Regions from separate parts of the Pelotomaculum schinkii genome, predicted to be linked through region 4. Evidence: riboswitches for the same ligand, from Rfam matches in the RefSeq annotation. Region 4 holds a riboswitch; each other region holds the start of a gene.

What was found. Region 4 has a riboswitch for cyclic di-AMP ahead of eam (glutamate 2,3-aminomutase). Riboswitches for the same ligand answer to the same signal wherever they lie in the genome.
Region 1: linked by a shared signal. The riboswitch ahead of Psch_RS16560 (LysM peptidoglycan-binding domain-containing protein) and the one ahead of eam (glutamate 2,3-aminomutase) in region 4 are both predicted to bind cyclic di-AMP.
Region 2: linked by a shared signal. The riboswitch ahead of Psch_RS20435 (4-hydroxy-tetrahydrodipicolinate reductase) and the one ahead of eam (glutamate 2,3-aminomutase) in region 4 are both predicted to bind cyclic di-AMP.
Region 3: linked by a shared signal. The riboswitch ahead of Psch_RS01780 (CAP domain-containing protein) and the one ahead of eam (glutamate 2,3-aminomutase) in region 4 are both predicted to bind cyclic di-AMP.

The regions. Positions count from the first base shown of each region.
Region 1 is NZ_QFGA01000003.1:91,854-99,744, forward strand. Features, by position in the region: gene Psch_RS16535 (hypothetical protein) at 32-211, shown strand; gene Psch_RS16540 (aspartyl-phosphate phosphatase Spo0E family protein) at 371-520, shown strand; gene Psch_RS16545 (zinc-ribbon domain containing protein) at 794-1,120, shown strand; gene Psch_RS16550 (ribonuclease HI family protein) at 1,160-1,606, shown strand; gene Psch_RS16555 (zinc ribbon domain-containing protein) at 1,689-2,075, shown strand; cyclic di-AMP (ydaO/yuaA leader) riboswitch at 2,178-2,411, shown strand; gene Psch_RS16560 (LysM peptidoglycan-binding domain-containing protein) at 2,413-3,186, shown strand; gene Psch_RS16565 (5' nucleotidase, NT5C type) at 3,449-4,042, shown strand; gene Psch_RS16570 (FprA family A-type flavoprotein) at 4,363-5,535, shown strand; gene rd (rubredoxin) at 5,580-6,260, shown strand; gene Psch_RS16580 (hypothetical protein) at 6,888-7,085, shown strand; gene Psch_RS16585 (class I SAM-dependent methyltransferase) at 7,102-7,891, shown strand, end outside.
Region 2 is NZ_QFGA01000004.1:279,315-287,205, forward strand. Features, by position in the region: gene Psch_RS20425 (NAD-dependent epimerase/dehydratase family protein) at 1-942, opposite strand, end outside; gene Psch_RS20430 (aldolase/citrate lyase family protein) at 935-1,765, opposite strand; cyclic di-AMP (ydaO/yuaA leader) riboswitch at 2,085-2,244, shown strand; gene Psch_RS20435 (4-hydroxy-tetrahydrodipicolinate reductase) at 2,394-3,173, shown strand; gene Psch_RS20440 (universal stress protein) at 3,359-3,796, shown strand; gene Psch_RS20445 (DUF2680 domain-containing protein) at 4,046-4,558, opposite strand; gene Psch_RS20450 (sensor histidine kinase) at 4,671-6,062, opposite strand; gene Psch_RS20455 (response regulator transcription factor) at 6,059-6,754, opposite strand; gene Psch_RS20460 (MGDG synthase family glycosyltransferase) at 6,956-7,891, shown strand, end outside.
Region 3 is NZ_QFGA01000001.1:358,464-366,354, forward strand. Features, by position in the region: gene Psch_RS01765 (hypothetical protein) at 1-318, opposite strand, end outside; gene Psch_RS01770 (hypothetical protein) at 495-1,073, shown strand; gene Psch_RS01775 (hypothetical protein) at 1,136-1,351, shown strand; cyclic di-AMP (ydaO/yuaA leader) riboswitch at 1,571-1,804, shown strand; gene Psch_RS01780 (CAP domain-containing protein) at 1,811-2,557, shown strand; gene Psch_RS01785 (aminotransferase class V-fold PLP-dependent enzyme) at 2,770-3,954, shown strand; gene Psch_RS01790 (acyl-CoA dehydratase activase) at 4,010-4,963, opposite strand; gene Psch_RS01795 (acyl-CoA dehydratase activase-related protein) at 4,986-6,089, opposite strand; gene Psch_RS01800 (acyl-CoA dehydratase activase-related protein) at 6,077-7,078, opposite strand; gene Psch_RS01805 (Hsp20/alpha crystallin family protein) at 7,265-7,708, opposite strand.
Region 4 is NZ_QFGA01000001.1:679,926-687,816, reverse strand. Features, by position in the region: gene Psch_RS03315 (amino acid ABC transporter ATP-binding protein) at 1-102, opposite strand, end outside; gene Psch_RS03310 (amino acid ABC transporter permease) at 117-770, opposite strand; gene Psch_RS03305 (ABC transporter substrate-binding protein) at 879-1,667, opposite strand; cyclic di-AMP (ydaO/yuaA leader) riboswitch at 2,403-2,561, shown strand; gene eam (glutamate 2,3-aminomutase) at 2,683-3,951, shown strand; gene Psch_RS03295 (ClC family H(+)/Cl(-) exchange transporter) at 3,984-5,561, opposite strand; gene Psch_RS03290 (autorepressor SdpR family transcription factor) at 5,827-6,108, shown strand; gene Psch_RS03285 (SdpI family protein) at 6,101-6,778, shown strand; gene dinB (DNA polymerase IV) at 7,132-7,891, shown strand, end outside.

The DNA of each region.
Region 1 (7,891 bases), on a different contig from region 4:
ACGGCCATAATATTGTCAGGAGGGATGCGGGATGGGCATGTCGCCGCGAGAAATTGAAGAAAAAGAGATTGCCCGCAGGCGCAAAATCAGGAAAAGGTACTATTGGAGCGGCATGGAACTGCGGCCGAAGAAATTTATTGGGGCGGTGACTGCCGGCAAGATCAGGGATCTGCTTCGCAGGTTGCCGGAGACTATGAGGAGCCGGTATTAGTACGGGGTCGGAAAATTTTAATTGGGGGTTACAAAATCCCAGGCCGCTTAGTAATTAATTACAATTTATTTAAAATATTTCAATGTTTTTTCTTGGTTATGCAGGATTCTACAATGACTGTCGCGAAGTTACCAGTAATAAGTCAAAGGGGTGGGGATCATGCACTGTTCAGAATTGCTTGAGGAAATTGAAGAACTGCGATCGGAGATGTACAGCTTGTTCAGTTCCGATGCTGTCTGCGCCAGCTTGTTGGATATCAGCCAACAGCTTGATGATTTAATTGTCCGGTACTATCGCCGCGTTGCATGAACTTAGCGAGGCGTCTCCATTTATAGCTGCGTCTCTTTTTGCCGCCGCAATTTGAGCATCAATATTACAGGCTCAATCCTTTCACCTGGCTAAAATTAACAATAGACCGAGCCTTCCTTTTCCATCCCTTGCTTTTTAAGCCTCCGTTGGTATAATATAATTATCTTGCTTGGGCTTTTTAAAGTTCTGCTCTTCTTCCCGATACAGGTATGAGGGTTAGGATTTTGTAATGTTCCGACAGGCAAGAGAAACCGGGAAGGGAGTGTTTTTTTGATGTTGGAAGATAAATTGCTTACCTGTAAGGAATGTGGTAGGAATTTTATTTTTTCAGTATCCGAGCAGGAGTTTTATGCCGAGAAAGGCTTTGAACATGCCCCCTCGCGCTGCCAGGAGTGTCGCCTGGCCAGAAAAAATAAAAAAAGCGAAGCCGGTTTCAACAAGGGGGGGTACAGCCAGTTTTCAGCGAACAGGTCCATCCGCGAAACTTACGAGACCGTCTGTGCGGAATGCGGTTGCGTCACCGAGGTTCCCTTTAAACCAAAAGAAGACCGTCCCGTATACTGCCGGCAGTGCTATATTCAGAAAAAGCAGAAGTACTAATAGATCGATAAGGAATCTCCCAGCGGGGTGTTGTGCCAGTTGAAAGTATTTGTAAATATTGACGGGGGCAGCCGCGGCAATCCCGGGCCCGCTGCAGCCGGTATGGTTATCACGGATGGGGAAGGCGGGCTGATTGCCACCAAAAGCAAGTTTCTGGGCCCTAAGGTCACCAATAACTTTGCTGAATGGAGCGCCCTGGAGGGGGCGGTCACGGCCTTGATTCACCTTGCCGGGCGGCAGGATGGTTTGGAAGCGGAAATCCGGGCCGACAGCCAACTGGTAGTGCGCCAGTTTAACCGGCAGTACCGGATTAAGGAACCTGCCCTGAGGGAAATTGCCGAGAGAGTGTGGAAGAGCCTGGCGGCGGCGCCGGGGTTGAAGATAATATTAAAGCACGTGCCCAGGGAAGAAAACACCGCAGCCGATGCAGCGGTTAACAGAGAACTGGATAATTACGAGAAGTGGTTGGAAAAAAACAATAAATAGTTCGAGATTTGCTGCGTCCAAAAAGGAATTGCAAAGCCTTTATTGAATAGTTCCTGAAAAATAAAATAAAGGAGGGTGTCTTGTGGAAATTTTAAAAAAGGTCAGCGAAGGCGCCAAGTCGATCAGCGAAGGCGCGAAATCCATTGGCAAAAAGTCCAGCGATCTGGTCGAAACAGCCAGATTGAAGATGGAAATTTCAAAGCTGGAAAAAGAAATGGAAAACAACATCACCGCGCTGGGGAACCTGGTCTACCTGCAGTATAAGGGCGATGAAGGTCTTGCAGAGGAAATAGACCGTCTCCTGCTAAGCACCAGATCTTTGGAGTCTGATATCGCCGACATTACCGAACAAATCGTAAAAATAAACCCCAAGCCGCCCGTCTGTGCCAGCTGCCATGAAGAGCTGCCGCAAAATGCAAAATTCTGCTGCAACTGCGGAGCGAAGGTCCCAGAAGCTCCTGCTGAATAAAAATCCAACCCCCTTAATGGGGGTTTTTTTGGGAATGTGGTTGGAGCTGTGGGCAAATTGCTAAATTTTGTTCATGGTCAAGCAGGTGTGATGGCGGGTATAATTGAAAAAACGCCGAATCCCCGTATAGCGGGGTACGGGGGACTTATTTAAATGGGTGAATCCATAAAGGTAGTTAGCAGCCGGTAGTCAAAAAGTCAATATTTGAAGGAATTCGCTTTAGCAAATTCCACAAGCGATCCGGCTTCCGACCTCCGACTGCCGACGACCGAATTGGTAGGGTATCCTCTAAACCCGAACCCGTAAACTAACCCCGGAGGCTTAAGGAGGGACACATATGTCAAATGTTACCCGTGCGCTCATGGGCTTTTTTATTTTAATCGGAGCCCTCATTCTTCCCACCGCAGCTTTTGCCGCCAGCCATACCGTTACCAAGGGGGAAAGTCTCTACATTATCAGCCGCAACTACGGAGTCTCTGTTGATGCCCTGGCTCAAGCCAATGGAATTACGGGTACGTTAATTGAAGTAGGCCAGAAACTCGATATTCCAGAGAGCGGCCAGTCATACATAGTCCGGTCGGGTGACACTCTTTACCAGATTGGCTCAAAGTTTGGCGTGAATTACCAGGAAATCATGTCGGCCAACGGGCTGGAAAGCGACTATCTCTACCAGGGTATGGACTTGTATATACCCTCTTCCTACGGGGGAAGCAGTGAAGTCAGCAGGGGCGGTCTGACTACGAGGGCTTCGGCCTGGGAAGTTGACCTGCTGGCACGGTTGATTACCGCGGAGGCTGACGCTGAGCCTTATGTCGGTAAGCTGGCAGTTGGAGCGGTTGTCTTGAACCGTACCAGGGACGCCAATTTTCCCAAATCAATATATGATGTAATTTATCAGTACGATTCCGGTACCTACCAGTTCGAGCCGGTGATGAACGGCTGGATCGAAAGGCCGGCTACTCCCGATTCAGTTCGGGCGGCCAAAGCCGCCCTCAACGGTTGGGATCCTACCAACGGAGCAGTTTATTTCTTCGCGACCTATGTAACGAATCCGTGGCTGTGGTCCAGGCCTTTGAGCGGTATCATCGGGACCGTCGCGTTTACTTACTGATTAGCTGTCGACTATCCAGCCAATGCAGGCGCGAATTCATTCGCACAAAAGTTTAGATGCCGGAAGTTTGGCGTTGGCGCGCCGGGTGCGATTGAAATCGCACCCACATCGCTAAGCTTTGATCCTCTGCCTGTGCCCGCAATAGCGGCATGGAGAACTACTCTGTGTTTATCTGGATGCCTGTTGAACAAAGGCAGGAAATCTCAGCGGGGCAGGAGAATATACTGATGAAAGAAATTTTGTCGGCAGGTGGGGGGACCAGATGAGGGTTGGCGTTGATATAGACGGGGTCCTGGCAGACAGTCTGCCCCTATGGGTTAAAGAGCTTAACGATTATTTTAAACAGAATAAGAGCCTGCAACAAATACAATTGCAGGACGTATGCCGGACCTACGGGATTACCGGGGAAGAGCTGCTCGGCTTTCTACATGACCGGGGCAGGTTTTTAATGACTTCGCCCCCGCCGCTTCCCGGGGCGTCGTATTACCTCAACCAGATCAAGAAAAGCCACGATATTTTTATTGTTTCCGCCAGGGATGAAAAATACGGCAGGGAAACCAGAGATTGGTTGCATAAGAACAGCCTGCCCTTCGATGAGATCCTGCTCCTGGGCAGCCATGATAAAAGAGAGGCCTGCCTTACCAACGACCTGAACGTACTGATTGAGGACACGCTCAAAATCAGCGTAGAAGTAAGCGCGGCTGGAGTTCCTGTGCTGCTGATGGATGCCCCTTACAATCAGGGCGTCCTGCCGGGGCTGGTTTATCGTACCTATTCCTGGCAAGAGATCTACCGGACCATTGCTGACGAGCCACATTGGTTTGACCGGGTTTTCTCAAAAGAGGTCAGCTTCTAAAATTGCAGGTACAAATTCATTTGCAAATTTAACTTGAAAAAATTGGTTATTTTACACGTATAGGGGACAAATATGTCCCCTATACGCCATTTTTCTCCGGCTCCCTGCTTGCCTGGTTTTTTATCTCTTTGCGCATTTTAATAGTTTGTTAATCTTTTTGTAAGGGCCAATTAATTTTCTTGGTATATTTTAAACAGAAGGTTATAGACATGCATTTTTTAACCAGGAGAAATTGTTAATGTCCCAGGGAAGCCTGTGACTCAACGTTAACGGCGGGAAACATTAAGGTAGGGCAAGATACTTTACAGCAGGAGGTCATCATGAAATCGGTTGAATTAAAAAACGGAATCTACTGGGTTGGCGCGATAGACTGGGACTTGCGCTATTTTCACGGCTATATCACGCCACGGGGGTCAACCTACAACGCCTACCTCATTGAAGATGAGAAGACTGTGCTGGTCGATATGGTCAAGCATTACAAGGCTGAGGAACTGCTCGCCCGGATTAAGGATGTTGCAGACCCTTCCCGAATAGATTATCTTGTGGTGAACCACATTGAACCGGATCACTCCGGAAGTTTTCTAAAAGTGTTGGAGGCGATGCCCCGGCTTAAAATTGTGACCTCACCCAGGGCCAAAAAAGGGCTTGAGCGCTATTACAAAAAGGAGTTCGATTGTATCCTGGTCGACTCCGGCGACGAACTAACAATCGGGAAGCGCACCTTGAAGTTCGTGCATACGCCAATGGTGCACTGGCCTGACAACATGGTCACCTATATCCCTGAAGAGAAGGTTTTGTTGCCGAACGACGCCTTTGGTCAGCACATCGCCAGCGCCGCGCGTTTTGACGATGAAATCGGTTGGGACATTGCTATTGAAGAAGCCGGCAGTTATTACGCCAATATTGTCTATCCCTACGGCGACCAGGTGAACAAGGCCCTGGACATCGTGGGCCAGCTGCCGCTGGAGATGATCGCTCCCAGCCACGGGGTGATCTGGCGCAGCTACATCCCGCAGCTGCTCCCCGTTTATCGCCGGTGGGCCAACAACGAAGCGCCGCGCAGGGCCCTGATTGTGTATGACACCATGTGGGGTTCCACGCAGAAAATGGCGCTTGCGCTGCAGGACGGCCTGGAGAGCGCCGGGGTGCCTGTCTCAGTGCGCTGCCTGCAGACCAACCACATCTCCCAGATTGTCCCCGACGTGCTGCATTCCCGTGCTGTGTTCATCGGCTCACCCACGTTGAATAACGGCATGCTGCCTTCAGTCGGCGCTTTTATGACCTACCTGAAAGGCTTGAGACCCAGGAGAAAACTGGGCTTTGCCTTTGGCTCCTACGGCTGGGGCGGTCAGGGAGCCAAGGAAGTAGCGGCGGTAATCAAAGAAATGGGCTGGGAAACGCCTGAAGAGCTTATTAATATTGTGTACAACCCGGATGAAAGCGAACTCGAAGCAGTCCGGGAAGCAGGCAGAAAGCTCGGTGCAATGCTGTAATTGCTGTAATTAAAGAAAAATTTATTGCAAAGGAGTTATGTCGAATGAATGAAAAAGCTCTATTTAAATTAACCTACGGCGTGCATGTGATCACCTCGAAAAAAGGTGACCGGATCAATGGTCAGATTGCTAATACAGCCATTCAGATAGCCTATGATCCGATCACCGTTACCGTCAGTATCAACAAAAATAACCTGACCCATGCGTATATCAAGGACAGCAGGACATTTGCAGTCTCAGTCGTCGGGCAGGACGCGCCTTTGTCCCTGATCGGCCAGTTTGGCTTTAAATCCGGACGGGATGTGGACAAGTTTGAAGGGATCAATTACAAACTGACTCCAAACGGTGTCCCCTATGTGACGGATTACACCTTGTCCTACATGGAAGCGGAAGTGCTGCAGGAAGTTGACGCCGGAACCCACACCATCTTTATCGGCAAGGTGATCGGTGCGGAGGTCTTACAAGAAGGTACCCCGATGACCTATGCCTACTACCATGAAATCAAAAGAGGGAGCGTCCCCAAAACCGCCCCTACTTATAGTGCGCTAAAGGAACCAAAGCCTGTATCGGAGAAATACGTCTGTTCCGTCTGCGGCTACACCTACGACCCGGAACTTGGCGATCCGGACGGCGGCATAGCGCCGGGAACGGCCTTTGCCGACCTGCCGGAGGACTGGGTCTGTCCGGTCTGCGGAGCGGGCAAGGGGGATTTTGAGAAGGCCTAAAAGGCAAAGTCCTAATAGGGAAAGACAGAGAACCCGCTGTTTAATTGTTTAAGATAAGAAACAGTTTATGTAGAGTAATAAAGAAAAGCCTCTTGGGCTTTTCTTTATTGGTGGAGACGGTAAAGAATTCCTCCGTAGGTTTGATATTAGACCAAGTCGTCAATAGACTGAAATAAGTATTTTAAATTTATTAAACTGGTGTGAGTTTAGGTAGAAATAAGTACTCGAAAACCTGTATTTTTTAATAACAGAAATGTTAGGGGATTACTTATGCGTTAAAAGCTGTTATAATACAAAATATGAAGTCCTGACAAAATAATATATGGTAATATATGGTTTTAACAATGCTGTTGATGTCAAGAGAGCTTCCACAATGACTACATGCTTAGTATCCAGCTCTGGCAACAACTAGTCAGTTATAACCGACACCTCTCCCCATAGTGAGAATAGGGTGGCCGATGCAACTCATAATATCACCTGGACTATATGTTATTGCCAGGTTAGAACTTTATAGGGTGGGGCGTATAGCACCACCTTTTACTTTTTTCAATGTAAATTTATTAGTTAAATGGGATGGTGTTAGGGCTTTACTAACCAATTTGCGAATTTAATTAAGGGGGAGTAATAATGGGGAAAAAATATTTAAAGTTGATTGTAATGGGTGCTATTTTAGCAGTTTCTATTCCTCAAGCTGCTTATGCTTATATTGATCCCAGTACCGGCAGTTACGTTATGCAGGTTTTGTTAGCAGCAGTGCTCGGGGTTTCTTTTGTTGTAAAATCATATTGGAATAAGATTAAAACTTTTTTTCGAAAAGGCCATTAGATGTTAAAAATTTTGAATGGGGGCTATAAAGATAAAGGAAATTAACAAAATCCCATCTTCATTTAGGGATCCCAGTGGTTTTCTTTTTTTGCAAGATGGAATGATTTTTCGTCAAGTAAATAAGAATTATCAGGAACATTATGAGCTATTGATGACTTCAAATCTCTATCAAACCCTTGTAGAGGCCGAATTAATTGTTCCTCATATTGAAACAAACATTCAAGCCCCAATGCCCGATATAGCATATAAGATAATTAAGCCGGAAGCTATACCATTTATATCCTATCCTTACGAATGGTGTTTTAGCCAGCTAAAAAATGCAGCACTGGCTACTTTGCAAATTCAAAAAACAGCATTGAATTTTGGTATGTCTTTAAAAGACAGCAGTGCCTATAATATTCAATTTAAGAATGGAAAACCAGTTTTGATCGATACGCTGTCGTTTGAAAAGTATCAAGATGGAAGACCTTGGATAGCCTATAAACAATTTTGTCAACACTTTTTGGCACCACTTGCCCTGATGAGCTATTGTGACATCAGGTTAAATCAGTTGCTGCGAATTTACATGGACGGCATTCCTTTGGATTTGGCCTGTAATGTGCTTCCATTTAAATCCTGGTTTAATTTTTCCTTGTTATCCAATATATATTTACATGCTTCCACCCAAAAGAAATATGAAGACAAACCAATTAATGTTGAAAATAAAAATATAAGCCGAATAGGTTTATTAGCGATACTTGATAATTTGGAGTCGGCTGTTAAAAAGTTAAAATGGGAACCGTACGGTACGGAATGGGCTGAATACT
Region 2 (7,891 bases), on a different contig from region 4:
ATCCTGATGAAGAAGAAACCAGGCGATGGTTTTCTCCAGCCCGGCCCGGAGCGGATGCCGGGGCTCCCACCCCAGCAAGCTCCCGGCCTTCCCAATATCGGCCACCCAGTGGGCTTTATCGGAGGCACGAGCGGGGTAAGCCCCCACCCGTACCTTGATCCGCCGTCCGGTCACGGCTTGAATCAGGTCAACGACTTCCTCGTTGCTCCATTGCTTTCCGGTCCCTATATTAATGATTTCACCGGTACAGATCCTTACCGCTCTCAGGGCAAGCAGGCAAGCTTCCACCAGGTCTTCGACAAAAATAAAATCCCGCCGGAAGCCGGCGGCAGTCAAAGCCAGCTCATGGTCACCCAGTGCTGCCCTGATAGCTGTAGGAATAAGGCGTGACGGTGATTCCCAGGGGCCGTAGACTGAAAATGCCCTCAGCGCCACAACCGGCCGGCCGTTCGCTCTGGCATGCTGCTGGCAAAGCAGTGTCGCCGCAGCCTTGGCCGTACCATAGAAAGTTAGAGGCTCCGGGCAGTCCAATTCCCGCATGGGCCCGTGCTTCGCGCCGTATTCCGAAGAGCCCCCCAAATGAACAAAGAGCTGATAGTCCAAAGGCGCAGTTGCCTCTAAAAGGTTAAATGTACCAAGAATATTGGTTCTTAAAATCTCGTAGCGCTCCTGAAAAGCAGGAGATACGCCCTGTGCCGCGAGATGATAAATAATTTCCGGGCTTGTTTCCAGCACTATTTTTTTCAGCCCTTCACGGTCAGTTATGTCTACTGCATGAAGGTATAAATCAGGAAGTAGTTTTTCAATTCTCCACAAGTTTGAGTTCGGTCGGATAATTGCATGGACTTCAGCGCCGTACCGGAGCAGCGCCTGAACCAGATTGGCGCCAATAAACCCTGCCGCTCCGGTAACCAGTACGTGCCTGCCCTGTAGTTCATGCATAACAGAGGGGCTCCTTTCTGTCCCTGGACCGCGACATCACGCCGCGCCAGGCCCGGACCGCGTTTTCGAGAGCGTGCCGGTCCCGGGCCACGTCCTCAGGCGACCTCTGTTGTGCTTCTTTCAGCGCTCCAAGAAGGCGGTGAATCTCGGCGGCCATATCACGCCCCCGGATATCCCTGTGAAAAGAGCGCCGTAAAAAACTGTAACGGCAGCCCAGCCTGGCCATTTCAGCAATGAGCAGGCGGCAGGGGATGGGGTGGCCGCGTTCCGGCAAGGTAAGCCCGCCAAAGCCGAATGGAACTGTGAAAAAAGGCCGGGTATTCTCAACCGTTCCATCAACCAGGGCAGTAAAGATATTTGGTGTTTTTCGCTCAATGGCCAGATCGTTTAAGCCGGCGTAGACCCGGGATAACGGCAGGCGGGCTAATTGTCCGGCAAGCTTAAGCGCGGCAACGGTCTCAACTAAAATACCCACTCCACAACGGCCTCCGGCCCAGTCCAGAACCATTTCAACTTCTTCCAACGTCCGGACCATGGGGAGCAGAATTTCATCTGCTCCAGCTTTAACAGCCTGCGCCACTTCTTCTGCTGTTGTCGTGCCGTAACCGTTTATCCGGCAAATGACCTTCGCTTCGGTGCAGGCCCGAACCCGTCGCAAGTCTTCAAGGGTATCATAATTAATTTGGGTATCGGCCAGAGCTTGTCGCTGTTCCTTGTTCAGGGATTCCCAGTCAACCATGATGCTGTCAATCCCTGCGGCAACCGCTTGCCGGATGAATACAGGATCGGTCGAAAAAAGCACCAGTTCAAACTTATCAGTCATACTTACCTCCTCCCGTAGACAACAACCAGCGACGAATCCCAGGGCCCACGGGTGAGCTTTCCAAGTTTTATTTCTAATACGTTACCTGCCTTCAGAAGACAGTGCCTTCCATAAAAAATGAAAAATCTTCATCCCGGTTTACAATATATGAATTTGTTCTGGCTTATGACAGATAGGTTTTGATGTATCTTTTTGCCAAATCATGCTTGGCCGCGAGTCCGCCGATATAAGATTGACCTGGAAAATTTATTGTGATATACTCACAACAGACAACCTTAGTATATTACATAAGTTGTCAGTATGTATTAAACTTAATATTACTCCATATTCGCTTAATTCTTCTTTAGGAGAAGCGGGGGAACCAATTTCCGGGGGTGAATCGATAGTCGGCCGGACTTCAACCGGTTGCCGGCATCGTAGGGCTACTCTTTCGGCCCGAATCCGTCAGCTAACTTCGTAGGCGTTGAAAGGGAGGAAACAGGCGGTCTATAACCAGGCTTGGGCCTGCTTGACCTCTTTTACCCCCGGAAGATATATGCCGGGGGCTTTGTGTTCCTGGAATGGGGTGGCTAAATAATGGCTGCATGAAGCTGCGAGCAATCAGAATAAAAGTCAGGAGGTATGCCGCTTGAAAATTACGATTGGGATGTTCGGCTTTGGCAGGACGGGGTCAGTGGTGGCCAAAGAGATCATAAAAGATGAAATCTGCGAGTTAAGCTGGGTATTGAGAAAATCAACAGCCATGGAAGGCAAATATGCAAGCCGCTTGTTAGGCTTTGATCATAATGAAGGAATGATCTATTCTATAGAAGATATAGATTCCGAAGCTTTTTATCAAGATAATCATGTGGATGTAATCATTGACTTTTCATCTGCCAGTGCGATTGAGAATTATGAACAAGCGGCCCAGTATGGAACTCGCATCGTGTCGGCTATCTCAAAATATGATAGATTTCATCTGGAGCAGTTAAAGGCGCTGGGCAAGCAAACGGCGGTGTTGTATTCTCCTAACATCACTCTGGGCATTAATTTCTTGATCGAGGCTTCTAAAGTACTGCAAAGGATCGCTCCCCACGCTGATATCGAAATTATCGAAGAGCATTTCCGTGATAAAAGGGATGTTTCTGGAACAGCTTTGAGGATTGCGGAAGACCTGGGTCTTGATAAAAGGCAACATGTGAATTCCATCCGCGTTGGGGGGATAGTCGGTAAACATGAAGTGATTTTTGGCCTTCCCAATCAGACCATACGGATAGTACATGAATCATTAAATAGGGCGGCTTTTGGACAAGGAGCTATTTATGCTGCCAAATGGTTGATGGGTAAAGACAAAGGTATCTACACTATGGAGGAAGCTGTGGCCTTGAACTTTGTCAATAATACCCATGTTTTTGAAGTTGATGAGTAACTTGTTGGATTATAACAGAGTTCATTCCAACGGGGCGCGCATGCACTCCAATAGGATCGGTGCCGATACAGTTTTGACTTAAACTTATTTTCATTGCATAACATACAAAAACATTTTAAAATATTATTTAGAAAGAATGATAAGTCTCCAGTTGTTCATATTACTTTGAAGGAGAGGCATGAATTATGTTTAAAAAAATACTCGTACCGGTTGACGGCTCAAAATTTTCGGATCTGGCTATTGAAAAAGCAAAAGAAATAGCAGGCGCATTCGGCAGTGAAATTATGATATTAAATGTATTGGAAGTCTCTAAAATTGATTATCCGTCTAATCCTTATAAATTTTCACCGGAACTTATCGAAAATTATCAAAAAGAAAGCAGGATAATATCCAGCAAAATTTTAAACGAAGCCCAAAACATGCTTGAGGATATGTCGAATAAGGTCAGCATCCATTCGGTTGAGGGGAATCCTTCTGAAGAGATTGTCAATTATGTAAATTCTCATGATATTGATCTTGTGATCATGGGATCCAGCGGAATGAGCGGCGTGCTTAATTTATTAGGCAGTGTAACCCGCAAAGTTACGCTTGGTATTGAAAAACCAATTTTGATCGTAAGGTAAAATTAATTTGCAAATACTGTGTAAAAGGGGCATTTCGATTCAAATTATTTAAATCGAAATGCCCCTTTTCAATGTGTATTCTTAAAGTTTGCTATCATATTATGCGGAAAGCGGATCATTGTCTAGAGAGCAGGGGGGTTGCCGCCCGAGCTGCATTAATGTCTGAGTTTATTATGAAATTCGACCCAACCGGCAGGCCATGCGGTTTGCCTGGGCTCTGCCGGTTGCCTGGTTGATCTGTTCGGGCAACTACCTGTTTAATCCGTGTCCGAAGCCCATACCCTCGCCGTTTTTCATTGAACCATTTCCGTTACCCTTGCCATTCGCATTGCCCATACCACTTCCATCGCAAACACCGGTTCCGTTACCAATACCTTTGCCCTGTCCAAAGCCTGCGCCGTAATTCTTGCCCATTCCGGCATTGCCGTTTCCGTTACAGGCAGCCTGGCGGTTCTGTAGATTGTTATAAATGTTGTCTGCCTGTTCCTGTGTAAGCCTGCCGTCCTCTACTCGCTGGTCAAGCATGATTTTCTTTTGCTCAAGCATTTGTGTTTTAAACTCATCCAGTTTGCCTGCTTCATTTGCTATTGTGCCGTAGGTCTTTCCTGCGGCACGCTCATTGTAAAGCTCCGAAACTGTTTTACCTGTCAATTCGGCTGTTATTTCTGCCGGTGTTTTTGCTGTTGCCGCATAGGCGGCGCCTGCCGCGCCCAGAACCCCTGCGACTGTTGCCACCACAAGCAGTTTCCTGAAGTTGATCATGAAATCACGCTCCTTATCTTTTTTTTGCAGCTTGTATTTTTATTATAAGGAACAATTGTGATAGAAGTATGTTAGAAGACTGAAAGAACGGTGATAGTCTTGAAAAAGAATATCATTTTTGAAGCTCAAACCAGAAGGTTGTGCCGGCCCCCTTTTTGCTTTCCACTCCATAAGGCGCCTGGTGCGCTTCCAGTACGCTCTTGACGATGGCGAGTCCCAGTCCTGTGCCAAGGACGTTTTTACCGGCAGTCTTTTTAGCTTTATAGTACCTGTCCCAAATATGGGGAAGATCCTCTTCCGCTATACCGCTACCCGTGTCCGTAACCTCGACACGGACAACTTGCAAGTGGTCAATCACCTTGACTGTAACAGTCCCGCCCGGGGGTGTATGCTTGATGCCATTATTGATCAGGTTGTAAAATACCTGCTCAATTCTTTTTTCATCCGCTTCCACAAGCGCATGTTTTGAATCTTGCAGTATGATTTGCACACCAGTTTTCTCGCTTATAACATCATATCGTTTTATAACCGTGTCAAGCACATCCTTTATTGGGAAACGGCTTTTATTAAGACGGGCATAGCCCGCCTGGAGCTGGGAAAGGTTTAGGATGTCGTCTACAATTTCACTGAGGCGTTCTGTCTCTTCAATGATCATGCCAAGCTGTTTTTCGCGTTTTTCCGGAGCATTTCCGCTGACGTCCCGGATGGTTTCAGCATACCCTCTGATAATGCTTAAAGGCGTGCGGAGTTCGTGGGAGATGTTGGAAATTAAATCTTTTCTAAGTTGTTCAATTTTGGCTAACTGTTGTCCCAGGTAATTGATGGTTTCTGCCAGTTTGCCGATTTCATCCTGTTTGTTCGATTTTATTCTTGCTGAAAAATCGCCTGAAGCCATTGTTTCAGACACTTTTTTGATTTCCAGTATGGGCCGGGTAAAGCTTCGGGAGAGGAAGAAGGAGAGCAGCAGGGCAGCAGTCAAAAGGACCAGGGTGATATAAAACAGCTGCCATTTTAAGATCAAGGCAGTGTCTTCAACAGGAGCCAGTGGCATATTGATCAACATCACGGCGGACAATGCCCCGGATTGTTTGACCGGCAGGCCCAAGAGCATAAATTCATAGCCGAAACGTGGGTGAGTCAGTGGAATGGTGACCTCCTTGCCGCTCAAAACGGCCTGAAAAGCTTCCGCCCTGGCAATGTTTCTTTGCATGGGTATGTGCATGCTTGTTGAATCCGTGGTATAGATGGAGTTTCTGTCCAGATCCAGCAACTCGATATTCAGGTTGTTATTAAAAGCAAAAGCATCCAGCTTATCCTTGAATTCGGCCCTGCTCCCGTCATAAAGCAATTTGGCAATGGAAGCGCCTTGATTTTTGACATCCGATATGCGCATGCGGGTATAAAAGCTTTCCAGAAATACAATTTGGAAAAGCCATAAAAGTATCAATACCATCATTACAAGCGCCATCATCCCGGCCCAAAGCTTAAAGCCGATGCTTTTCATTTTTTGACTCCCGCTTCAAATTTGTAACCGGTCCCCCAGACGGTAACGATGAATTTCCTGTAGTCTTTTAGGCTTTCCCTCAGCATTTTAACATGGGTATCCACGGTCCTGTCATTGCCCGCAAAATCATAGCCCCATACCTTTTCAAGAAGCTGTTCCCTGGAAAATACCCTGTTGGGGTTCCTGATAAAAAAATTGAGCAGCTCATACTCTTTTGGCGTAAGGTCAATAATATTACCATCCACATAGACATTGCGCGCAGCAAACTCTACCACCAGGCCTTCAAAGATAGCTTTATTCTCCGGCGCCGCCTCCGGTAATGGTGAAACGCTTCTTCTGATAATGGCTTTCATGCGGGCCAGCAGTTCTTTTGGGCTGAATGGCTTTACAATGTAATCGTCCACTCCCAGTTCGAAGCCAAAAAGCTTATCGTATTCCTCACCCCTTGCTGTCAGCATGATCACAGGCACATTGGAGGTTTTTCTGATTTCCGTGCACACGCTCCAGCCATCCATTCTGGGCATCATAATATCAAGCACAATAAGGGAATACTTGTTTTGTTTGAACAGCGCCAAAGCCTCAACTCCGTCTGATGCCTCGTCAACCGAATATCCCTCAAGGCTGATATACTCCTTGATCATATCCCGGATGCGTTCTTCATCGTCAACAATCAGTATCCTTGCCTTATGCACAAAAAAACACCTCTTAACAAAAGATACAACCCTTAACATATATTAATTCTGCTTCAAATATTCAAAAACAAGAAAATCTCTAACCGGGGTAATGTAAAAAAAAGTTGCTTTTCTAATGTTATTTAAAGGTTTAACAGCTATAATAATGGAAGCTCCAAAATCTTATGTTTTATACCTGCTACAAACATTGGAGGATCCGGCATGAAGACGAAGCGGGAACGCAAGATTCTTATTTTATACGCCAGTTATGGCGACGGGCATGTACAGGTTTCCAAAGCATTGCAGCAGCGTTTTTTGGAGAGAGGGCTCCACAATGTGCTGATGTTAGATTTGTACGCTAACGCGCATCCCCTGATGGATGCGGTTACGCGTTTTGCTTATCTGATGAGTTGTTCTTTTTGCCCCAAGCTTTATGGTTGGAGTTACTATCTTACGCAAAACATGCAGCATAAATGGACACCGGTAAACTTTTTAAACACCTTTGGTATCGGCGCCTTAAGAGAGATCATCCGAGTAGAAAGGCCTGACGCTGTTATCAATACATTTCCCATGGCGGTCATGGCGGAGCTACGCAAGCAAACTGGACTCCAAATTCCCATTTTTACGGTATTAACTGATTTTGTCCTCCATGACCGGTGGATTCATCAGGAGATCGATCATTATTTTGTGGCAAACGAAGAATTAAAAACAGCCATTATTAACAAAGGAATACCGGCCGAACGCGTCAAAGTCAGTGGAATTCCCTTAAGAAAGGCGTTCTGTCAAACGTACAACAAAAATCAATTATTCCTGCGCTACGGGCTGGAGCCTTCAAAAAAGATCGTTTTAATTATGGCCGGCGCATACGGCGTAATGCGGAACTTGAAAAAAATATGCCGGGCACTGTTGGATTTGGAAGATATTCAGATTTTATTGGTTTGCGGGAAAAATCAAGCATTGAAAGAAAGAATTGAAGCCAGCTTTGCTCAGAAGCCTAATATCTATATTTTTGGCTTTGTTGAACATATTCAAGAACTGATGTCTATATCTTCTTGTATGATCACAAAAGCAGGGGGTATTACACTCTCAGAGGCGCTGTCATTGCAGCTGCCGGTAATTGTTTTTCGTCCCTTGCCGGGACAGGAGAAGGAAAACGCT
Region 3 (7,891 bases), 320 kb from region 4:
CTCAGGAACCGGCAGGTAGGGAGCAGCAACCGGACGGTGGTGTTTGAATTGAAAAACCCCGGGCGCTACCTCTTGAAAACGGGAGTGTTTATACGGCGCCACTGGCTCCAGAGTCTTATCCTTAACCGGCTCACCCTTTGACTGGCCAGCTTGCTTCTCTTCTTCAACTGTACGATCTGTAACTGCAATAACTTTATTTTCCTCACCAGCTGCATCTTTGCTGGGTTTTTTTTCAGGCTCATCCTGGATAACGCCTTCTTTGGACTGACTTTCCCCAGTAAACTGCTGGCGGTAATAAAAGTATGGTTTCCAGTTCACAGCCTCTCACCTCCTAAAGTATAGTATGCAAAAGTTTACCAAGAGGTAAATAGTTTAAACTAAATTCCAAAAGCTTCACCAATTTATATATACTGACATATTTATGAACTAAAAATATAATTATACGGGACTAACGGTAATCCGGTCTATTGTTAGTTCCCTAAGGAGGTTAATTTATGGAAACTGAAGGCTTAAGGCCATTCCCCCCATTTGAGACCGTTTGCATTGAAGTCCCGAAGGTATACGATTTCTGCTTTCAGGCAGAACGCCGTGAAAACGTCTGCACGCCTTTAGGTAAATGCTGTCCGCCTGAAGGCGCCACGGTCAACTGTATCATCAACTCTGCCGTTTGTTCTGAAGTTGGCAGGAGCACACCCGATCAAACAGGACGGGCAAATGTCACTTTCGCTGTAACGGTCACTTATACCCTGCAGGTCCTGGATGCCGGCGGAATGATAGTTTGCGAGTTTGAAGACCTGATGTTCAGCTTCACCAAAACTGTAGTTCTCTGCGCACCGGTTGGTACCTTTACCAACTGTGAAATTGTCAGTTCCGCATGTACCTGCCTGATTCTCGGCAACCAGATTTGCTGTACTTTCGATCTTTGCTTGGTCATCCAATCCCTGGCTATAGTCAAATTGCTTATACCAAGCTTCGGATTCTGCACGCCGGCCATGTGTGAACAGGTTTCGCCCCAACCCCCGTTCGTCTGTCCGCCTACTCTATTCCCGCCGCAGTGCAAACCGCTCTGCTAAAGAAAGGGGCCGGGCATAACCCCCTTCCCTTCCGGATTGGCATGCACGCAAGGAGGCAAAGGATGTTGCTATATCAGACGCATTTTACTGTAACGGGTCTGGGCGATTTAGAAAAAGTAAATAAGATGAAAAAGACCATTTTATGCCTAGAAGGGGTTAATAAGGTAGAAATAACAGGACTGAACAGGGTAAGTATAACCTATGACCCCACTAAAACAATACCCGGTGTATTCAGTTCTATTATGAGCAGCTTAGGTTTAAGAGCGCCAGGTGGATGAGGAAAGTGCTAGACACGGTAGTTGCCGGGTAGAAAAAGGTTTGGGCTTTTAGAAAAAGCCCTTTCTTTATTTTTCAAATAAATATTACCATCTTACTTTAATTTTCAACTTCTTATATCTATATGGAGATAAAAATATCTCATTAAACTATAGACTCATTCATCGTTTGAAAACGATTTTGTCTATATTGATCATAAAAAATATAATCTGACAGTAATAGTATTAAAAATGCCGAATCCCAGTAATATTTATACTGGGTACGGGGGAACCAATTACTTGGGGTGAATCCCATTTGCGCCATGCGTGTAATATTAGTGTGAAAGAGGACAAGCCTGCCCGTTATTTTTGGTTGAGAGTAGCCATGGGGCGCCACGACACACTAATTTGGCAAAATGGGTAGGGTATCTTTCACCGAACCCGCCAGCTAACCCCGGAGGCGCTAAGAAAGGGGCAATCCTGTTGACAAGCATCAAGCGTTTACTGTTCGTACTCGTCCCTTGTTTATTATTAATTTTGGTCGCCGTACCGGCAGCTATGGCAGCGCCATCAGATCAAGGTGAGGTAAGTTCAAACTGGGGCGATATTTATGGCTACAATGATTACTATGGTTACGGCAATCCAACCGCTACAAATGAGGCCGTACTTGCCGCGACACCAACAACTGCCGCAACGAACCCGCTTCAGTCTTATTGGAACAAGTACTATGGAACTGGATTTAACCAGAAACCGGTCACTACTACACCAACTACACCTACGACCCCAACAACTCCAACAACTCCAACAACTCCTACGACACCGACCACCCCTTCCGGGACCAGCGGATTAACAGCCGACGAGGCGCTTATGTTCGATCTGGTCAACCAGGAAAGGGTAAAAGCCGGACTGCCGGCTTTCACACTCGATCAAAAGTTGACGGAACTGGCCAGGATGAAAAGTCAGGATATGTACCAGAACAATTATTTCAGCCACACATCACCAACATATGGCTCAGCCCTAAACATGGAAAGACAAGCGGGCTATTCGGCCAGGGTCATGGGTGCGGAGAACATCGCCAAGGCGGCGACAACGACACGGGCACATGAACTCTTTATGGGCAGTGAGGGGCATAAAGCCAACATTCTCAATCCCCTCCACGACTCAATTGGTATAGGCGTCACCAAATCAGGCAGCGGGGTAGTTGTCACCCAACTGTTCAGTGGCGACTAAACAACTGACTAAGATTAAAACCTAGAAATTTTATAATCATTATTCTTCAGGATTCTTCAGGCACGCGAGAGCGTGCCTGTTTTTTTTGCTGCCTCCACAGGGAAATAGAAACGAATCATATGATACAGAATAAAATATAGTTATACCAAACAGAATAAACCCTGCCAGCTTTTGAATGAAAACAGGGCCTGGACCAAGAAAGGGGATACAATTTGATTTATTTCGATAGCGCGGCCACCTCCTGGCCGAAACCTTCTAAAGTCTGGGAAGCCATGGAGCACTGTATAAAATTCGTAGGAGCCAACCCAGGCAGGTCAGGACATCAAATGGCACTGGAGGCGGGACGCCTCGTAGATGAAGCCAGAGAACTTCTGGCCGCCCTGTTCAATATCAAGAATCCTGATCGTATTGTATTTACCATGAACGCGACGGAGGCGCTTAACCTTGCCATTAAAGGCTTGCTCAAGGAAGGCCAGCATGTAATCACCAGCTCTATGGAGCATAACTCGGTAACCAGGCCGCTCTATGTGTTACAGGGTAAAGGTGTCGAAGTCACCAAGGTTCCCTGCGCTAAAGACGGCTCGATCAGCGTCAAAGATATTGAGTCGGCTATTAAACCGAACACCGCTGCCGTAGTAATCACACACGCCTCAAACGTTACCGGGACGATAATGCCGATCGGTGAGATTGGCCAACTCACCAAGAAAAAGGGACTCTGTCTGATTGTTGACGCCGCTCAAACAGCCGGGGTTTTTGACCTGGATGTTTCATTCATGGGTATAAACCTGCTTGCTTTTCCGGGCCATAAAGGGCTGTACGGGCCTACCGGAACAGGTGGCCTTTATATCGACGAGAGGCTGGAGTTGACGCCCCTGAAAGAAGGAGGCACAGGCAGTTATTCAGAGGCGCCCGGACAACCGGAAGTATTGCCGGAGCGTTATGAAAGCGGCACGGTTAACTCGGTAGGTATTGCCGGATTGGCGGCAGGTTTAAAATTTATACGGATGGAAGGGATAGACAGGATTAGAAAACACGAGATGGACTTAACCAAGCGCTTCCTGGAGGGAGTTTCCGGACTGAAAGGTATCACGTTGTACGGACCGGAAGAGCTTTACAACCGCGCGCCTGTCGTATCATTCAGCCTGGAGGGAAAACCGTCCGGGAAAGTGGGGTATGCGCTGGACCAGCAATATAAAATAGCCTGCCGGGCAGGCCTGCACTGTGCGCCTGATGCGCACAGGACCCTGGGTACCCTGGAGCAGAGACTGGTACGCTTCAGTTTTTCCTATTTTAACACTGAAAAAGAAGTTGACTTTGCCATTCGTTCTTTGGCCGAGATTGCTGAGATACCGCCCGGGGAGTTTAACAAGGGCGAGGATAAATCTTGCGGCTGCTGAAATTTGGCGAAAAAACCGGTATCAAAAACTCGATTCTCATCGCCTTTTACCGGAGCTAAATTACGTCCCATTTTGCACAGCGGGATCCCCAGCGGCCAATTACTTTTTCATTCTCATAAATCTCAACTATCTCGCATACATTCGAGCACCCGTTACAGTCAAAGCTTCCAGTGCGATAGGGAAGACCGGTTACAGCAAATCCTTTAAAACTGGTACTATTACCTCCCGCTGTCTTTTCCTTGGCCAACTGCGCGGCTCCGATTGCACCCATTATATTAAAGTATTCGGGTATAATCACCGGCAAACCCAAGGCTGTTTCAAAGGCCGTCCTAATCCCCACATTGGCGGCAACACCGCCCTGGAACACCACCGGAGGTAATATTTCCTTGCCTTTGGCCACATTGTTAAGGTAATTGCGAACCAGCGCGTCACACAGCCCTTTAACAATGTCCGGGAGTCCATAACCCATTTGCTGTTTATGAATCATGTCCGATTCGGCAAAAACAGTGCAGCGCCCGGCAATGCGCACAGAGGCTTGGGAATTAAGAGCAAGTTCGCCAAAACTGGTAATGGGGATGTTGAGGCGGGCAGCCTGCTGATCCAGAAAGGAACCGGTTCCTGCGGCACATACTGTGTTCATGGCAAAATCAGTAACGATGCCATTCCTCATAATAATAATTTTGGAATCCTGGCCGCCTACCTCCAGTACTGCCTTGACATCCGGCACAAGCATGGAAGACGCGACGGCATGGGCGGTAATCTCATTTTTTATAACATCGGCGCCCACCATAACTCCTGCCAGGTAGCGACCGCTGCCGGTCGTACCTGCGCCGGCTATCTCAATGTCCGGCGGCACTGCCGCCGCCGCTTCTTTAAGACCTTCCTGGATAACCTCTATAGGTCTGCCCATGGTACGAAGGTAAAGGCCGGTTAGGACATCTCCGGCCTCGCTCATTACAACAATATTGATACTGACTGATCCGACATCAATACCTAAATATGCTTTCATAACAAGTCCTTCCTGTCACTGTTTAACCAGTTACACAATTTGTTCTCGCCTGCAGGAGTTTTTTCCTTCTCAGCAGGTCGGTAAATGCCTCCAACCGGGTAGACATGCCTGCTTTCCCGGTCTGCTCGTCCAGGAAAAAAGTAAGTACGGGAATATCATAATCCCTGCTGACCCTGGGCAGGATGGTGCGGGCGACAATTTCCGGGATGCAGGTAAAGGGGGCCAACTGGATCATGCCATCAAACCCGCGCTTGGCGCAAAGAATGGTGTTGCCGATTGAATCCCGGCCGTGTCCTCCTACCAGTTCAGGGAGATAGGGGGCGGCGGCTTCTTTGACGGTCATTCCTTCAGTTGTTTCATTCCAGGTGTTGTCCCTGGTCCAACCTGTGAGGAACATAGATCTTTCCACTTCAACCCCCAGATTGCCGAGTGTTTCTTCAATCTCCAGGTTGCTGGCAGGTTCCAGTAATACGTAGATTTCCCCAACAATACCGACCTTCAGTACCATACGTTGGGGGTCCTGCGGGATATTTTTCAGGGCTTCCAGAGCAGCCGCTTCAGCTTCCATAATTTGCGGCGTGGTGTAAGCCTGGTCAATCCACTCAAGCGCCTTGCGGTAGACCCTGGAGGTGTTGCCGCTGGTTAGTTCGCGCGGTCTGGTCACATGGCTCATTTTTTCTACGTTGTCCAAAGCCTGTAGTTTGCGCCAGGCCCGCTTTATATGGGAAATGATGCCCCTTATGGAAACACGCGCTTTGTTAAGCGCCAATACGTTTCTGATGAAGTTTAAAGGGTAATGGCGGGGTGGTTCAAATACTATCATTTTGATATCATGACCAATGTCTTTTAGGATCTTGTGATGAAGCATGGCGTATTCCCCTGCCCGGCAAGGGCCCACACCGCCTGTCGTGACAATGGTATCGGCGCCCATTTCAATACATTCCAGGTAGGTTCCCATCAGAATTTTTAGTGGAAAACAGGCAAATTCGGGTGAATACCGCACGCCAAGATCGAGCGTGCGCTTGCTGGGACGCGGGGGGGCCACCACTTCGTTGCCGAGGTCCTCCAGGAGCATTTTAAATGTTCGCCACGATTCACCCATTCTTGGAAAAGTTACTTTCGGCATGCAAGCGCCTCCTTCCTGCGCCTGACCATATCAACGAATGCCTCCAGGCGGGTGGTCATGCCTGCTTCTCCGGTTTGCTCATCAATCATCAGGGTCATAAAAGGAATATCACTGTGTTTTTTGGCTTCCATTTCGATTAATTTATTCAACAGGGAGTCAGGGCCGCAACCGAAGGCTGTTAAGTGCAGGACCCCGTCAATTTTGTTCTGGTTAAAAAGAAAGTGGGCCGCCTTGAGCGCCCTGTCACTGAAGGTCCAGAAAAGACGTTTTGGCAGGCTGCAGTTTTTCTGAAGGGCAAGTAAGGCCGGGTGAATATTTTCGGCCGTGATGACTTTAACCCCATACTTCCTTAACTTATCAATCAAATTCACGCTGATGAAACTGTCGTAAATAGCATAGGGATAACCAAGTACGGCAAACTTCAAACCGGACTTGGCAGAACCGTCAAAATCCGCCCCCCCGGCCTGGTTCTCCAGGAAATCCATGGCCTGAACGGGGCTCCATCCTTTTCTCAAAAGTCTGTTATAGCGGTGCAAAACCCCCACGGCTTTCAAATATGCAAGGAGTACCGATAGTATTGGCGCTCCCAGGCGCTTACCGATTTCAAGGTACGCTTTTACAACCGCAAAGCGGCCTTGTCTTGTATCCATGCGGACGTCGATAATAGGCGGTACATTCTTAATAGAATACCGGATCATATCGGGCAGGCCAAGAAATTTGGGACAGTAAACTGTCCTCCGGTTAAGGCAGACCACCCTTGGGATATAAAGGTAATCGACCTTGTCTTTAATATCCATAACATGACCGTAGAATAGTTTAACAGGTACACAGGCGTCAGCCAGCGCCTCACGAGTCCCTTGATCTAAAATATTTTTGGTGGTCCTGCCGGATGTCACTACCTGGACACCGAGTTCATTGAAAAAAGTCCGCCACATAGGGTAGTAAAGATAATATAAAAGAGCTCCCGGAATGCCAACCTTAATAGTCACACCGGTCACAGCCTCCTTAGTTGATATTGAGTTCTTATTACTATACTGGCTGCGGGGATGGGTTATGCCCGTTCCTTTTTCGTTTAAAATTCTATATGTCTAGGGAAATTCCTCCAGCAAAAATCAACAAAAAATGAGCCTTGACAACTAAAAAGGCCGCCACTGCCGGGCGGCCCTTTTGTTTTTTTATTGTATTTTAACCCGGTGCATTTTCTTTTGACCTCTTTCAGTCTTAGGCATCCGGATCTCCAACAGTCCGTTGTGATAGTTGGCCAGGGTTTCTTCGGGTTTTACCTCCGCCGGCAAGGGCAGCATCCTGCTAAAAGTACCATAGTATCTCTCAGAGTGGAAGATGTTATCTTCCTCAACTTCTTTAAATCTTTTCAACTCGCCTTTTAGGCTCAGTGTGTCAGGAGTTACCGCGACTTCAATATCATCCTTGGACTCAATACCGGGTAGTTCAGCTGTTGCAACAACCTCCTGATCTGTCTGGTAAAGGTCAACTCTCGGTCCAAACTGTTCGGTACCAGTCATAAGACCCCGTCTTAAAAAATTGTGATCAAAAATTTTGTTCATCTGGTTACGCAAATTGCTGATTTCCCCAAAAGGATCCCAACGTACTATACTCATTTTTTCACCCCCGGATTAATGTTTTAAATTAATATTTTGCAAATTGCTTATATTTATACCTGTATGAATGCTCGGCGCCATATAGATATTTTGATATTGAGGAACGTCTTTGCGGAGTATATTGGCAGGCATGGCAGGATAATGATACCAGTGAGGCGAATAAGTAGGAGCAAAACAATTGTG
Region 4 (7,891 bases):
GCCGATGATAACAACCACATCGCTTTTCCCCACATTGAGGTCAATGTCACGTAGTACATGCAGGGAGCCAAAATGTTTGTTGAGGTTTTTAATTTTTATCAAATAAAACACCTCCTTTAAATTTCATCTACTTTAAGACGCCGTTCAAGGGCATTAACAGCTAAAGTGAAAATAGTAATCAGAAACAGGTAGTAGAGACCACCCATGGCATAAAATTCCATTGAACGGAAGGTAGAAGCTGCAAACCTCTGTGCCAGGTGAAATAGTTCATCCATGGCGATAAAGGCTGCCAGAGAGGAGTCTTTGAGCCCAATGATAAACTGATTGCCAAGTGGTGGGATAACGCGCTTAAATGCCTGAGGCAGGATGATCCGGCGCATGGCGAGCGGATAACTCATACCCAGTGAGCGAGCCGCTTCCATCTGGCCGCGATCTATGGACTGTATGCCGGCCCGGAATATTTCCGCAATGTAAGCGCCGCTGTGAACCGCCAGGGCAATTGAGGCCGACCAAAACTGGCCGAAGTCCACAATCTCAGCCAGGCCAAAATAAACGAAGAAAAGCTGTACAATTAGAGGTGTACCCCTGATTAAACCTATATAAATATCCGCAATACGGTTAAATAATTTTCGCTTGGAAATTTTGAGGAGGGCAAACAACAGACCGATGGCCATACCTATAGTTATTGAAGCGGCTGTCAGCAGTACCGTAACCTGCATGGCCTTGAAAAAAAACGGTCCGTAGGTTATCAGATCGGATAAGAAATGCAAGTCAACACCCCCCAACTTTCTAGGGAAGGGGAACCCGCCTGGGCGTGTCCCCTCCCTCTAGTATGAATAGCATGCCGGCAATATAAGAATAAAAGGTTGTCTAACCTTTTATTTACTGATGTCTTGATCAAAATACTTTTTACTGATTTCCAGATAAGTACCGTCTTGCTTAATTTCCTTAAGGGCATTGTTTACTTTTTCCCTCAAAGTGTCATCCTCCTGGCGGAAGGCAATACCGATTTCCTCCACGAACAGGAGGTCTCCGACCATTTCGATGTTTTTCAGTCCGGTCTCATCTATGGCAAGTTTGCCGACAAAGCGGTCGGTGATGACAGCCTGCAAGCGGCCGGCGTCAAGGTCACGCAGAGCAGTCTCGTCACTTGAGTAGTTAATAATATTTTGTGAATATTTTCTTGCTTCTTCGTCATAAGTACTCGTGGTGAGCACGCCGATCTTGGTATCTTTCTTTAGGTCTGCTACGCTTTTTATCCCAGATTCCTTATAGACAAAGAGCTGGCCTCCGGAAACGTAATAGGGGTCTGAGAAATCGACCTGTTGCTTTCTATCCTCGGTTATAGTCATACTGCCTAGAATGGCGTCATACCGCTTGGCCTGCAGTCCGTTAATCAGGCTGTCCCATGGCGCCGTAACAGGTGTTGGCTCCAGGCCCATTTTTTCAGCCAGGGCTTTGCCGATTTCCACGTCGAAGCCGGTCAGGTTATTGCCTTCGTCATAATAGTTAAACGGGCGGTATTGGCCGGAACAGGACCAACTGAATGTTTCTTTAACCTGCTCGCCGGTAGTTGGATTTTCGCTTTCTTTAGATCCGCCGCAGCCGGCCACGGCGAATACCAGCATGGCCACCAGAATCGCGTGTAACAGGGTTTTCCGTATCATAAAATGATTTCGCCTCCCATAATAATTTTTTTCTATAAGCTGGTCCTCTTGTCCACCTCCTTAAACTTGCATCTTAAAACATAAAACCCAGGAATATCCCTGGGACTTTGGCAAACTGGCTTTAGCTTGTTTTGCTAACCTATTCTGCCTTGACTTGATATAAGCTTTAAATAACCAGGGGATATCCCGATTACATTCTAAAATTTTATGAATTTCACCTTACTTTGACTTGCAATGGGGAAAAATAGTTAGCGTGACACACAATAACAGACAACTTTATTAATATAATCAAGTTGTTGGTTGTTTTATGATATCATAGTTAGATTACTTGGTCAATATAGCAAATCGCCTGATTAAACAAAAGATTCCCAAATTTATGATGGCGCCTGGCTTTTACAAAGGAGGGTATGTATAATTCAGAGCATGTCTAACAGTTATTAAGACTCCTTCATTGTATCAATGCCGGTTCGGAACTTATGACCGGGAGGCATGTATGGAGTTTGGGGAATAGCTGCAATAATATAATTTTTTTGGGGGAGCAGCAACTATTTCTTATAGTTCCATGGTGATTATATCAGCCTTGATTGCACCACTGGGGTTAATTATTAATAGAACGTCAATATAAGAACGTCAATATAAGATTGACCTGGAAAATTTATTATGATATACTGACAACAGGCAACCTTATTGAATGATATAAGTTGTCTGTTGTCAGTATATCTTGAATTTAATATTGCTCCTAATTCGCTTAATTCTTCATAAAAAGAAGCGGGGGAACCAATTTACGGGGTGAATCGGTGCTCGACCAGACTCCAACGTGTTGTCGGCATCGTAGGGCTACTCTTTCGGCCCGAATCCGTCAGCTAACTTCGTAAGCGTTGAAAGGGAGGAAACAGGCGGTCTACAACCAGCCTTTGACTTGCTTGACCTCTTTTAACCCCCGGACGTATGCTCCGGGGGTTTTCTGCACTTTATTTCTTGCATTACAAATAAAATTTGAAAGGAGATACTTGTGATGTCCATACCTTCTATTGAGAAATTCGAATTTACGAACGAAGAAAAACAGGCTATTGCGCTTAAACGGGCGGATGATTTAAAAAAGAGAATTAATGATTATCTGGAAAAAAAAGATGAAATAAAGACCGGTTTTGATATGCAGGAAATGATTAATTTTAACAAGGAAAGGCAGCTCGGTTATTTCGACGCCAGCGAAGAAAACTGGCATGACTGGCGCTGGCAGATGGCCAACCGGATCAAAGATGTATTTACGCTAGCCCGGCTATTTGGCTTTAATGATGAACAGTGCACTCATATTAGAAGAGTGGGGATGCGTTATCGATGGGCAATATCACCTTACTATGCCTCGCTGATGGAAGGAGACTGCAGCCACGACCCGATCCGCATGCAATCGGTACCTTCTATCGATGAGATGGACAGTACCGGTTATGTCGATCCCATGGCCGAGGAATTCACTTCCCCAGCGCCGTGCGTCACCAGGCGCTATCCGGACCGGTTGATTATCAACGTTACCAACCAGTGCGCCATGTACTGCCGCCATTGCCAGAGGCGCAGGAATATCGGCGAGGTGGATCAACACAAGCCACATCAGAATCTAATGGCTGCGTTGGACTATATCCGGGAAAACAAGGAAATTCGCGATGTCCTGATCACAGGCGGCGACGCGCTGCTTCTAAGCGACAGAAAGATAGACTGGCTGCTGGGTGAACTGGATAATATCAAGCATGTGGAAATAAAGCGTCTGGGCACCAGGACCATTGTCACTTTGCCGCAGCGAATCACACCGGAGTTATGTGAGGTTCTTAAGAAACATCCCCCAATTTATATTAATACGCAGTTTAACCATCCACGGGAGATTACACCGGAGAGCAAGCAGGCCTGCGATAGACTAGTTGAAGCCGGTGTGGTTTTAGGGAATCAGGCGGTTCTTTTAAAAGGAATAAACAACGACCCGCACGTTATGAAAAAACTTAACCAGGAACTTTTGAAGATAAGGGTCAAGCCCTATTATATTTTTCAAGCTAAAGCGGTAAAGGGTACACGCCATTTTATTACGTCTGTGGACGAGGGTATTGCAGTTATGGAAAAACTGCGCGGCTATACTTCCGGTTTGGCCGTCCCGACATACATTATCAATGCCCCCAACGGTTACGGAAAAACTCCTGTTATGCCTCCTTATATACTGAACCAAGGAGACGGTAAGGTAAGGATGCGTACGTGGGAAAACAGGTTGCTGGACTACCGTTGCCTGCCCGAAGGAGAATAAATGATTACACCCGCCTGGCACGGTATTGTTATCTATTCCATGGTTTGAGCGGTCCCTGCCATGAGAGACAATGCTTCTTTTATATCTGCCGATTCATTTTCATTGGCAAGCGCGAATAGATAATCACCGACTATGATTTTTGTATTTCCCCTGGGGATAATTTCGGCTTCGCCCCGCTTAATACTTATCAGCAGGCAGTGAGGCGGCCAGGCGATATCCATTATTCTTTTGCCTTCCAGCTTTGAACCAAGACATACGGCAACTTCAATCAGGGTCTTATTGTCCCAACCGGAGTAAATATTGTGATTCTTTTTAACCAGCGACCGCGCCAATAATGTTTCATATATTGGCGCGGTTTTTAAGATATCACTAACCATATAGGCAGTTACCGAAACGATGATTAGCGCTAATAAATGGTCAAAAGAACCTGTCATTTCAGTAATTAGAATACTGCCGGTCACCGGCGCCTTGACAATGGCGGTGAAATAAGCAGCCATGGCCAAAACAACAAAATTATTAAAGAAATGTTGATCAATATGAAAATAGACTATGAGCATATTGCCATATATAGCTCCGGCCAGCGCTCCGATAACCAGCATCGGCATGAATATTCCTCCCGGTACGCCGGAACCGTAGCTGATCATGGTATATATAAATTTAACAGTAAAAAATATTAATAAAATAGCGATCCCATAGCTGGCCTGTCCAACAGAGTCGATGAGTTTGTTTCCTCCCCCCAGAACTTCAGGCAGGAAAAAGCCCAATATTCCACCGAGTATTAAGGCTGGCGCCGACATAAACGTTTTTGGCAGCCAGGTGATCTTATTGTAACTATCCATTGTCTTTGTCAGCGTCCGGTTAAAGAGAAAGCCCAAAAACCCGCAGATGACACCAAGACCAACAACATAAATGTAGTAATTATGCGGTAACACAACGAGATCATGGAAGTTAAAGACAGGTTTTTGGCCGAAGACTTGTTGGGTTATTAAATCGGCTGTTAGCGATGCTGCCATAGCCGACATCAAGACAGCCGGGGAAAAGTTTTTGTGCAATTCTTCAAGCGCAAAGATTACTCCAGCGAGCGGCGCATTAAAAGCTGCTGCTAAACCAGCGCTGGCGCCGCTTGTAATTAAATACTTTTCCTCTATTCTTAACCTGCCTAAAAGGCGGCTGACGCCTTGACCCGCCATAGCTCCCAATTGGATGGAGGGACCCTCACGTCCCAGCGACATGCCTGAACCAATAGCAAGAACTCCGCCAAGAAATTTCCCTATGATTATTTTTAGCCAGCCCATCTTGAAGTGACCCAGGATAATACCTTTTACCTGTGGTATGCCGCTTCCGCTGGCCATAGGGACTATATGGGAAATAAAACCCAGGCAGACAGACACCATTATTAGCGCAATAAACCATAAAAAAGTGACCCCAGAGCCGTTTACCTCTAAAACAGTATAGATATGTTCGCGCAATAATTCGGCTTTTTCCAAGAGGTACCTAAACGCCACGACCAGTATACCAGCGAATAAACCGACCAAAATTCCCTCAAAAAATATTTTTAAACGAAAGCTTTTCCATTGAATCAAAGCAATATGGCTTTTTTTTGTCTCCAATAATAATGCCTCCAAACATAAAAGACCGTTATGAATATGAATTCGATATACAACGCTATCTTACCTACTATTCTAATGCTATTTTAGAGTTCGGGAAAAAACAAATACCACTTTCACGTTGCTCGTTTCATGCAGGTATCAGGATAACGGATTAGACCTTTATTGTTTTCGAAAGGGCCAGAGGAATATTGACTCATGGTGGCAGGTGAATTATAATATATTTAGATAATTACCTAAATATCAAATTAGCTGGGAGGGATATCTTATGGTTGGCCTTACTTTTAAAGCCTTGGCCGACCCAACGCGCCGTAAGATATTGAAGCTTTTAAGGGAACGTGATTTGACCGCCGGCGAAATAGCCGATGAGTTCGACATATCCAAACCAAGCATATCGCACCACCTTAACCTGTTAAAGCAGTCTGGACTGGTACTGGATGAGCGACACGGCCAGTTTATTTACTATTCCCTGAATATGACAGTCTTCCAGGAGGTAATGGGCTGGTTTTCAGATCTGTTAAATAGAAAGGTAGGTGGAGCCAGTGAATAGAAATAATAAACGTTTACCGGATACCTTTAAAATATTTTTGTCGGAATGGCCGTTATGGCTGTTGATTGTAGCGGCTCTAGTCCTTGGGGCGGTGGTATACCCGCAGCTGCCGGAGCGGGTGGCCAGCCACTGGAACTACAGGGGTGAGGTGGACGGCTATTCCTCCCGCTGCTGGGGAGCCTTTGGCATCCCCCTGCTAACTGCGGGTATTTATCTGGGTATGCTGCTCCTCCCTTTAATCGATCCAAGCCGTCAGAACTACGAAAAATTTGCCGGGGCTTACCGGGTCATCAAAGCGGTACTGGTGATCTTCATGACAGGTCTTCACCTGGTAGTTGTTTTAAACGCTTTAGGTTTCCAGGCTCCGGTTGACAGGATTGTAATGACAGGAGTGTCCCTGCTGCTCCTGGTCATCGGAAACTACATGGGGCAGTTCCGGCACAACTATTTTGTGGGCATTAGAACACCCTGGACACTGGCCAACGAAGTGGTCTGGCGGAAAACACACCGATTGGGCGGCCGGCTCTGGGTTGCGGCAGGTATTCTGGGGTTGGTCGGAGCCCTGATGGGCGGCCCGGCTGGTGGACTGGCTCTGGCAGTAGCCCTCGCCCTGGCGGTAATCGTCCCTTTCGTTTACTCGTACCTTGAGTTCCGCAGGCTTTCAAAATAAAGCCCAGACCACCATGTCGTCCAGCGCCGAACTTGTGGCAGCCAATGTGACTTTTGTGCGAATGAATTCGCACCTACATTTAGCTGGGTTCAAGAGTGGCTTCTTAGAATAGTCGCTCGCAATGTTATTTTGAGGACAGAATGAAACAACCACATAAGCTATGTTAAAACAAAAAGCTGTTGATTAAAACAACAGCTTTTTGTTTTACCCTGTCCCGGCATGCGATTGCCTGGAGACTGCCGTTTTCCCGGAATTCGCACCTCATTGCGGTAAGCGATACCTTTATATACCACTTTGCCTAGAACACTAGTTCGATATATAATAAGGGAAACAAGTGTTCGGGGAGGGGCTACATGCACTGTCCAATCCTCCTTGCTGATATGAATTCTTTTTTCGCCAGTGTGCACCAGGCTTTGGACCCTGCGCTACAGGGCAGGCCGGTTATTGTGGCCGGGGATCCGGCCAAGCGCCATGGCATCGTTTTAGCAGCCTCCTACGAAGCGAAGGCCTGCGGCATACAGACGGGCATAACCGTGGGGGAAGCCCGGAACCTTTGCCGGGAAGGTGTTTTTATCAAACCCCGGTACAATCACTACGTCAATTTTTCTACCCGGATTGTACGGATTATGCATGATTTCACGCCTTTGGTGGAGCCTTTCTCCATCGATGAGGCCTTTATGGATGTTTCCGGGTGCGGCCATCTCTTCGGTACCTCTTCGGCAATTGCCCGTAAGCTTAAAGGTAGGATTAAAGAGGAGGTAGGTGTCCTGTGCAGTGTTGGGGTGGGCCCCAATAAACTCCTGGCCAAAATGGCGGCGGGCATGCAGAAGCCGGATGGTCTTACGGTTCTGGATCTAACCGGCGTACGGGATAAAATATGGCCCCTGCCGGTACGGGAGCTTTTTGGCGTGGGCCGCCGCCTGGAAAAAAGGCTGCGGGACCTTAATATTCACACTATCGGTGAACTTGCCGGCTACCCGCTGCCGGTGCTGCAAAAAAAGTTCGGTCTGATGGGTCATGTCCTGCACCTGTCCGCCAACGGCATCGACTACAGCCCGGTGGATCCCCACTCTCTGGAGAAGGTGAAGTCCATTGGGCGTCAAGTCACACTTT